DNA from 2 places in the Sphingomonas sp. CV7422 genome. Region 2 is predicted to be linked to the other one. Evidence: predicted binding sites of a transcription regulator. Region 2 holds the regulator's gene; the other holds the start of a gene.
The links. The regulator LexA, encoded in region 2, represses DNA repair genes until DNA is damaged. The targets are predictions, from matches to a motif close to GTTCCNCNCTTGTTCT.

Region 1 (3,413 bases), 330 kb from region 2:
ACCGGCGCGGGTCTGGTCGCGCTCGACAAGCTCACCCGGCTCGGCTGGATCGCGCCCGCCACCTGGGTCAGTATCGAGACCGCCAAGGCGGAGGAGATCGCGCCGCCCGGCTATGCGATCGACGCCAGCCGCGTGCACGGCAAGGCGCGGCTCACTTTGCTGCGGCAGGGCTGACGAACCGCGGCGGCGGCTCAGGCCCCGGCCGGTTTGCGCAACAGCATCAGCCCGGCGAGGCTGAGCAGCCCCGCCGCGACCAGATACAGGCCGATCCACCCCAGGCCGCGCTGCGCCAGCGCCTCCGCGGCGATCGGCGCCAGCGCGCCGCCGAGGATGCCGCCGAGATTGAAGGTCATCGACACGCCGGTGTAGCGCACCCCGGCGGGGAACAGGCTCGGCAGCCAGCCGCCGAGCGGGCCATAGGCGAAGCCCATCACGAACAGCGCGAAGGCGAGCCACAGGAAGACGACGAACAGCGATCCCGCGCCGAGCATCGGCCCCATCGCCAGTCCGGCGACCATGCAGCCGCAAAAGCCGATCACCAGCATCCCGCGCGCGCCGCGCCGGTCGGCGAGCAGGCTGGCGACGATCACCCCCGCGGCGAGGAACAGGATCGCGACCAGCTCGACGCCCAGCATCGCCTCCCGCCCGTAGCCCAGCGTCTTGGTGCCATAGCCGAGCGCGAAGGCAGTCGCGAGATAGAAGAGCGCGAAACAGGCGATCACCCCGCCGGTGCCGGCGAGCACCGCGCGGCTGTGCGACGCGAACAACGTCGCGATCGGCACCTTGGGCAGGGCCTCGGCGCGCTCGGCGGCGACGAACGCCGGCGTCTCGGTCAGCTTGAGCCGTACCCACAGGCCGAGCACGACGAGCACCGCGCTGATCAGGAACGGCAGCCGCCAGCCCCAGGCGCGGAACTGCGCCTCGTCGAGCCACAAACCGAGGATCAGGAACAAGCCATTGGCCATCAGGAAGCCGACCGGCGCGCCGAGCGGCGGGAACATCCCCCAGGTGTTGCGGCGGTGCGGCGGGGCATTCTCCACCGCGAGCAATGCCGCGCCACCCCATTCGCCGCCGAGTCCGAAACCCTGACCAAGCCGCATCAGGCACAGCAGCAACGGCGCGAGCCAGCCCATCTGCGGCGCGACCTGTTCGACCTGGGCATAGGTGGGCAGGAAGGCGATCGCCACCGTCGACCCGCCCATCAGCATCAGACTGGCGACCAGCGTCGACTTGCGGCCGATCCGATCGCCGAAATGACCGAAGACGACCGCGCCGACCGGCCGCGCGATGAAGGCGATGCCGAAGCTCGCGAAGCTAAGCATCTGCCGCGCGGTGCCGCTCGTCGCCGGGAAGAACAGGTCGCCGAACACCAGCGCCGCCGCGGTCGCGTAAATGTAGAAGTCGTAAAACTCCACCGCGGTGCCGACGAGGCTGGCGGTGAGGATACGGCGCGGCGAGGCAGGCGGCGGCGGGGTTGCGGGAATCGACGTCATCCCCCCACTCTAGTCGGGAAAAAAGGCCGATGCGCAACATGAGTGAAATCCATCCGCAACAAAGCGCGTCTAGACAGAGAGGGTCGCTGCTCCTCTCCCCCTGTGGGTAGCGACTGTCGACCGCCTCCCCTGTCGGTCGACCTCCCTGAACTACGGGGCGGTCGCCAGGCGACTGCCCCGATTTTTCTATCGGTCCGTCCCGCCCACCGTCTGACCGGTCGCCTTCGCCAGTTGCTGCGCTCCGTCGCGACGGACTTCACCGATACAGCGCATCACGTCCATCGCGACGGCGATATCCTTGGGTATCGTGCCACAGAGGTTCTGCGCCGCCCACCGGACCCGCGCGCGGAAGCGCCGTTGCCCTTCCGGCGTTCGCAGATCAAGATCCTGCGTGATGATCCTGGTTTGCACGATCCGGCGGTCGGGCGACGGGTCCGTCGCCGCAGTGGACGATGGCGTCGCAGTGAGCGCCGCAACACATAAGGGAAAGACGATCATCGGGGACCTCCTGCCGGCCCATCCGAAGGTCTCTCGGCCGGCTTGTGCTTTATAGAGGCACTCGGTCGGCGACAACGCCGCGCCGGGCGGGATGATCGCCGCCGCCCACCTTCACTCTTGCCCGTGCGAACGCCGTTCCCTACCTGTTCACCGGTGACCGATCTCCGTGCCCCCAACGCCTTGCAGGACCCGCCCTATCTCGCCGGGCTCAACGCGCCGCAGCGCGACGCCGTGCTGACCACCGAAGGGCCGGTGCTGATGCTCGCCGGCGCCGGGACGGGCAAGACCGCGGCGCTCACCGCGCGGCTCGCGCATCTGCTGTGGACGCGCAAGGCGTGGCCGTCGGAGATCCTCAGCGTCACCTTCACCAACAAGGCGGCCCGCGAGATGCGCGAGCGCGTCGGCCGGCTGGTCGGCGACGCGGTCGAGGGCATGCCGTGGCTCGGCACCTTCCATGCGATCGGCGCCAAGATGTTGCGCCGCCATGCCGAACTGGTCGGCTTGCAGAGCAATTTCAGCATCCTCGACACCGACGACCAGCTTCGCCTGCTCAAGCAGCTGATCGTCGCCGCCGACCTCGACGAGAAGCGCTTCCCCGCGCGCAGCCTCGCCGGGCTGATCGACGATTGGAAGAACAAGGGGCTGGTCCCCGCCGATATCGACGCCGGCGAAAGCGAGCGTTTCGCCAACGGGCGCGGCGGCGAGCTCTATGCGCAATATCAGGAGCGGCTGCGCAGCCTCAACGCCTGCGACTTCGGCGACCTGCTGCTGCACATGCTGACCGTGCTCAAATCGCATCCCGATGTGCTCCGCACCTATCAGGAGCGGTTCAAATATATCATGGTCGACGAATATCAGGACACCAACGTCGTCCAGTATCTGTGGCTGCGCCTGCTCGCCCAGGCGCGCAAGAACATCGCCTGCGTCGGCGACGACGATCAGTCGATCTATTCGTGGCGCGGCGCGCAGGTCGAGAACATTCTGAAGTTCGAGAAGGACTTTCCCGGCGCGAAGGTGATCCGGCTCGAACAGAATTACCGCTCGACGCCGCATATCCTTGGCGCCGCATCGGGGATGATCGCCAACAACGGCGGCCGGCTCGGCAAGACGCTGTGGACCGAGCTCGACGCGGGCGAGAAGGTCCGCGTCGTCGGCGTATGGGACGGCCCCGAGGAGGCGCGGCGCGTCGGCGAGGAGATCGAGGCGGCGCAGCGCGGCGGCAAGAGCCTCGACGACATCGCCATCCTCGTCCGCGCCCAGCATCAGACCCGCGAGTTCGAGGATCGCTTCATCGCGATCGGCATGCCCTATCGCATCGTCGGCGGCTTCCGCTTCTACGAGCGCGCCGAGATCCGCGACGCGCTCGCCTATCTGCGCGTCGTCAACCAGCCCGCCGACGATCTCGCCTTCGAACGCATCGTC
Region 2 (3,413 bases):
GGGCTGACCAGCCATATCCTGTCGCGCCTGCCGGGCAGTCGCGGCGGTATCGCCGCAGCGCTCGCCACCGGCGACGAGGGCGCGATCACCGTGGCCGATGCCGATGCGATGCGGCGCGCCGGGCTGGCGCATCTGCTCTCGGTGAGCGGCTTGCACATCACCGCCGCGGTGGGGGCGACGATGCTGTGCGTCCTGCGGCTGCTCGCGCTGTCGCCGTGGCTGGCGATCCGCTGGCGGCTGCCGCTGGTCGCGGCGGCGGCGGGGGCGCTGGCGGCGATCGGCTATACCTGGCTGACCGGCAGTCAGGTGCCGACGATCCGCTCGTGCGTCGCCGCGCTACTGGTGCTCGCCGCTCTGGTGCTGGGGCGGGAGGCGATGACGTTGCGGCTGGTCGCCGGCGGTGCCATCGCGGTGATGCTGGTCTGGCCCGAGGCGGTGACCGGGCCGAGCTTCCAATTGTCCTTTACCGCCATCGCGGCGATCGTCACGCTCCACGACCATCCGCGCGTCGCCGGCTGGTTCCGGCAGCGCGACGAGCCCTGGCGTCGCCGTATCCTGCGCGAAGGCGCTGCGTTGCTGCTCACCGGCGTCGTGGTCGAGGCGGCGCTGATGCCGATCGCGGTCTTCCACTTCCACAAGGCGGGGCTGTACGGCGCGGCGGCGAATATCGTCGCGATCCCGCTCACCACCTTCGTCGTCATGCCGCTCGAAGCGGCGGCGTTGCTCGCCGATACGGTCGGCCTCGGCCCACCGGTCTGGTGGCTGACCGATCTCGCGTTGCGGCTGTTGCTGGTGATCGCCCACCGCGTCGCCGCGCTGCCGGGATCGGGGATTGCGTTGCCGGCGATGTCGGCCGCGGCGTTCGCGCTGATCGTCGGCGGCGGACTGTGGCTGATGCTGTGGCGGACGCGGGTGCGGCGCTGGGGGCTGCTGCCGATCCTGCTCGGCGGCTGGTGGATGATGCAGGCGCCTGCCCCCGATCTGCTGGTGACGGGGGATGGCCGCCATATGGCGGTACGGGTCGACGGACGGCTCGCCTTGCTCCGCGAGCGCGCCGGCGATTACACGCGGGCGATGCTCGCCGAAAATGGTGGCATCGACGGCGAGCCGTTGCCGCTCAGCGGTCAGGCGGCGGCGCGCTGCTCGGCGGATGCCTGTATCGTCACGCTGGGGAGCACAGAGCGCGCATGGCGGATCGTCGCGACGCGCAGCGCCTATCCGGTCGATCGTGCCGCGCTGATCGGCGCCTGCCATGCGGCGGACATCGTCGTCAGCGAACGGCGGCTGCCGCGATCCTGCCGCCCGCGCTGGCTGCGGCTCGATGCACCGCTCCTGCGCCGCACCGGCGGCGTCGCGATCGACCTGGAAAGCCGACGGGTGCGCACGGTGCTACAGCCCGGCGACCGCCATCCTTGGCGGATCGCCCGGCTCAGTCGTAGCGGCGCAGGATGCCCGACAATTTGCCCTGCACGCGGACATGCGAGGGGACGTAGCGCTGCGCTTCGTAGGCGCGATTGGCTGGATCGAGCCGGACCATCGCGCCCTCGCGGCGGAAATATTTGAGCGTCGCTTCGCTGTCGTCGATCAGCGCGACGACGATCTCCCCGTCGCGGGCGACCTCGGTACGACGGATCAGCGCATAATCGCCATCGAGGATGCCGGCTTCGACCATCGAGTCGCCGGATACTTCGAGCGCATAATGTTCGCCGCTGCCGAGCAGGGCGGCGGGGACGGCGAGCGTCGAGCTGCCCTCGAACGCCTCGATCGGCAGGCCGGCGGCGATCCGGCCGTGCAGCGGGATCTCGATCACGTCATTGGCGGGCGCCGGTGCGGCGCGGACGTTGGTCTTGGCGGGCGGCGGTGCGGCCGGCGCCGTCGACGCGGCGGGCTTGCGCTCCGACCGTTCCGGCATGCGCAGCACTTCGAGCGCGCGCGCCCGGTTGGGCAGGCGGCGGATGAAATGCCGTTCCTCAAGCGCGCTGATCAGACGATGCACGCCCGACTTCGACTTGAGGTCGAGCGCCTCCTTCATCTCCTCGAACGAGGGCGAGATGCCGGTTTCCTCCAGCCGATCGTTGATGAAGCATACGAGCTCGTGCTGCTTGCGCGTGAGCATGGGCGATCCTTCCCCGTCAGAACAGACGCGGAACTTCTAGGGAACAGGATGGCGTCCGTCAAGCGATGACGAGGATATCTGCCGAGTCGCCCGCCCGTGCCGCCGCGGCGCCGGCCGGGCGGATGATCAGCGCCTGCGACCGGGCCAGCGTCAGCAGCATCGAACTGTCCTGGATCGTCGAGGCATAAGCGCGGCCGTCGCGTATCTCGGCACGCAGATAGTCGGTGCGCGCGCCATTGGCGGGCAGGTCCTCGCCGAGCAGCGCCAGCGTCGCGCGCGGCAGCGGGTCGGCGGCGCCCGCGAGATGCGCGATCACCGGTTTGACGAACAGGATCGCGGTGACGAAGGCGGACACCGGATTGCCCGGCAGGCCGAGCACCTGCATCGCGCCGCGTCGCCCCGCCATCATCGGCTTGCCGGGCCGCAGCGCGATCCGCCAGAAATCGATCTGGCCGCCCGCGGCCTCGAGCGCCGGCCGGACGAGATCGTGATCGCCGACCGATGCGCCGCCGGTGGTGACCAGCAGATCGGCGTCGACCCGCGCGAAGGCGTCCCGCAGCGTCGCCAGATCGTCGGGCAGGATGCCGAGGTCGATCAGCTCGACCGGCAGATCGGCAAGCATCGCGGCGAGCATCGCGCGGTTCGATTCGGGTAAGGCATCGGGCGAGGCGGGCTGGCCGGGATCGACCAGTTCGTCCCCGGTCGCGCAGATCGCGACACGGACGCGGCGGTGGACGCACAGCGCACCGACGCCGCCGGTCGCGGCGACGGCGATCCGCGCCGGGGTCAGCCGCTCGCCGCTGCGCACCAGCGTGTCGCCGGCGGTGAAGTCGAGGCCGCGGCGGCGGGTGTTGCGGCCCGGATGCGCCGGCCCTTCGCCGGTGAGTCGGATCGCGGCGCCCTGCGCGTCCACCTCTTCCTGGATCATCACCGTATCGGCGCCGGCGGGCATCACCGCGCCGGTGAAGATGCGGACGGTCTCGCCGGGCTGGATCGTGCCGTCGAACGGCCGCCCGGCCGCGCTCTCGCCGATCAGCGTCCACGGGCCGGGCAGGTCGACGAAGCGGATCGCATAGCCGTCCATCGCGGAGAGGTCGTGCGCGGGCTGCGTGCGCTGCGCAACGACGTCGTCGGCGAGCCAGCGCCCCGCGGCCTGCGCGAGCGGCACCGTCTCCTCGGCGACGCGCGGCGCGGCGGTGAACAGACGCGCCTGCGCCTCGGCGATCGGCAGCAGCGTCATCGCCTCAGGCGCGCCAGTCGCCGGACGCGCCGCCGGCCTTTTCGAGCAGACGGATGC

Region 1: a site for LexA is predicted at 2,126-2,141, ahead of PBN85_RS08820 (ATP-dependent helicase). Genes of this name have one in related genera too.

The regions. Positions count from the first base shown of each region.
Region 1 covers NZ_CP115900.1:1,801,924-1,805,336, reverse strand. Annotated here, with positions in the region: gene rsmD (16S rRNA (guanine(966)-N(2))-methyltransferase RsmD) at 1-174, shown strand, start outside; gene PBN85_RS08830 (MFS transporter) at 192-1,493, opposite strand; gene PBN85_RS08825 (UrcA family protein) at 1,680-1,991, opposite strand; gene PBN85_RS08820 (ATP-dependent helicase) at 2,145-3,413, shown strand, end outside.
Region 2 covers NZ_CP115900.1:1,468,254-1,471,666, forward strand. Annotated here, with positions in the region: partial or broken gene PBN85_RS07150 (ComEC/Rec2 family competence protein) at 1-1,422, shown strand, start outside; gene lexA (transcriptional repressor LexA) at 1,430-2,116, opposite strand; gene PBN85_RS07160 (molybdopterin molybdotransferase MoeA) at 2,175-3,356, opposite strand; gene moaC (cyclic pyranopterin monophosphate synthase MoaC) at 3,361-3,413, opposite strand, start outside.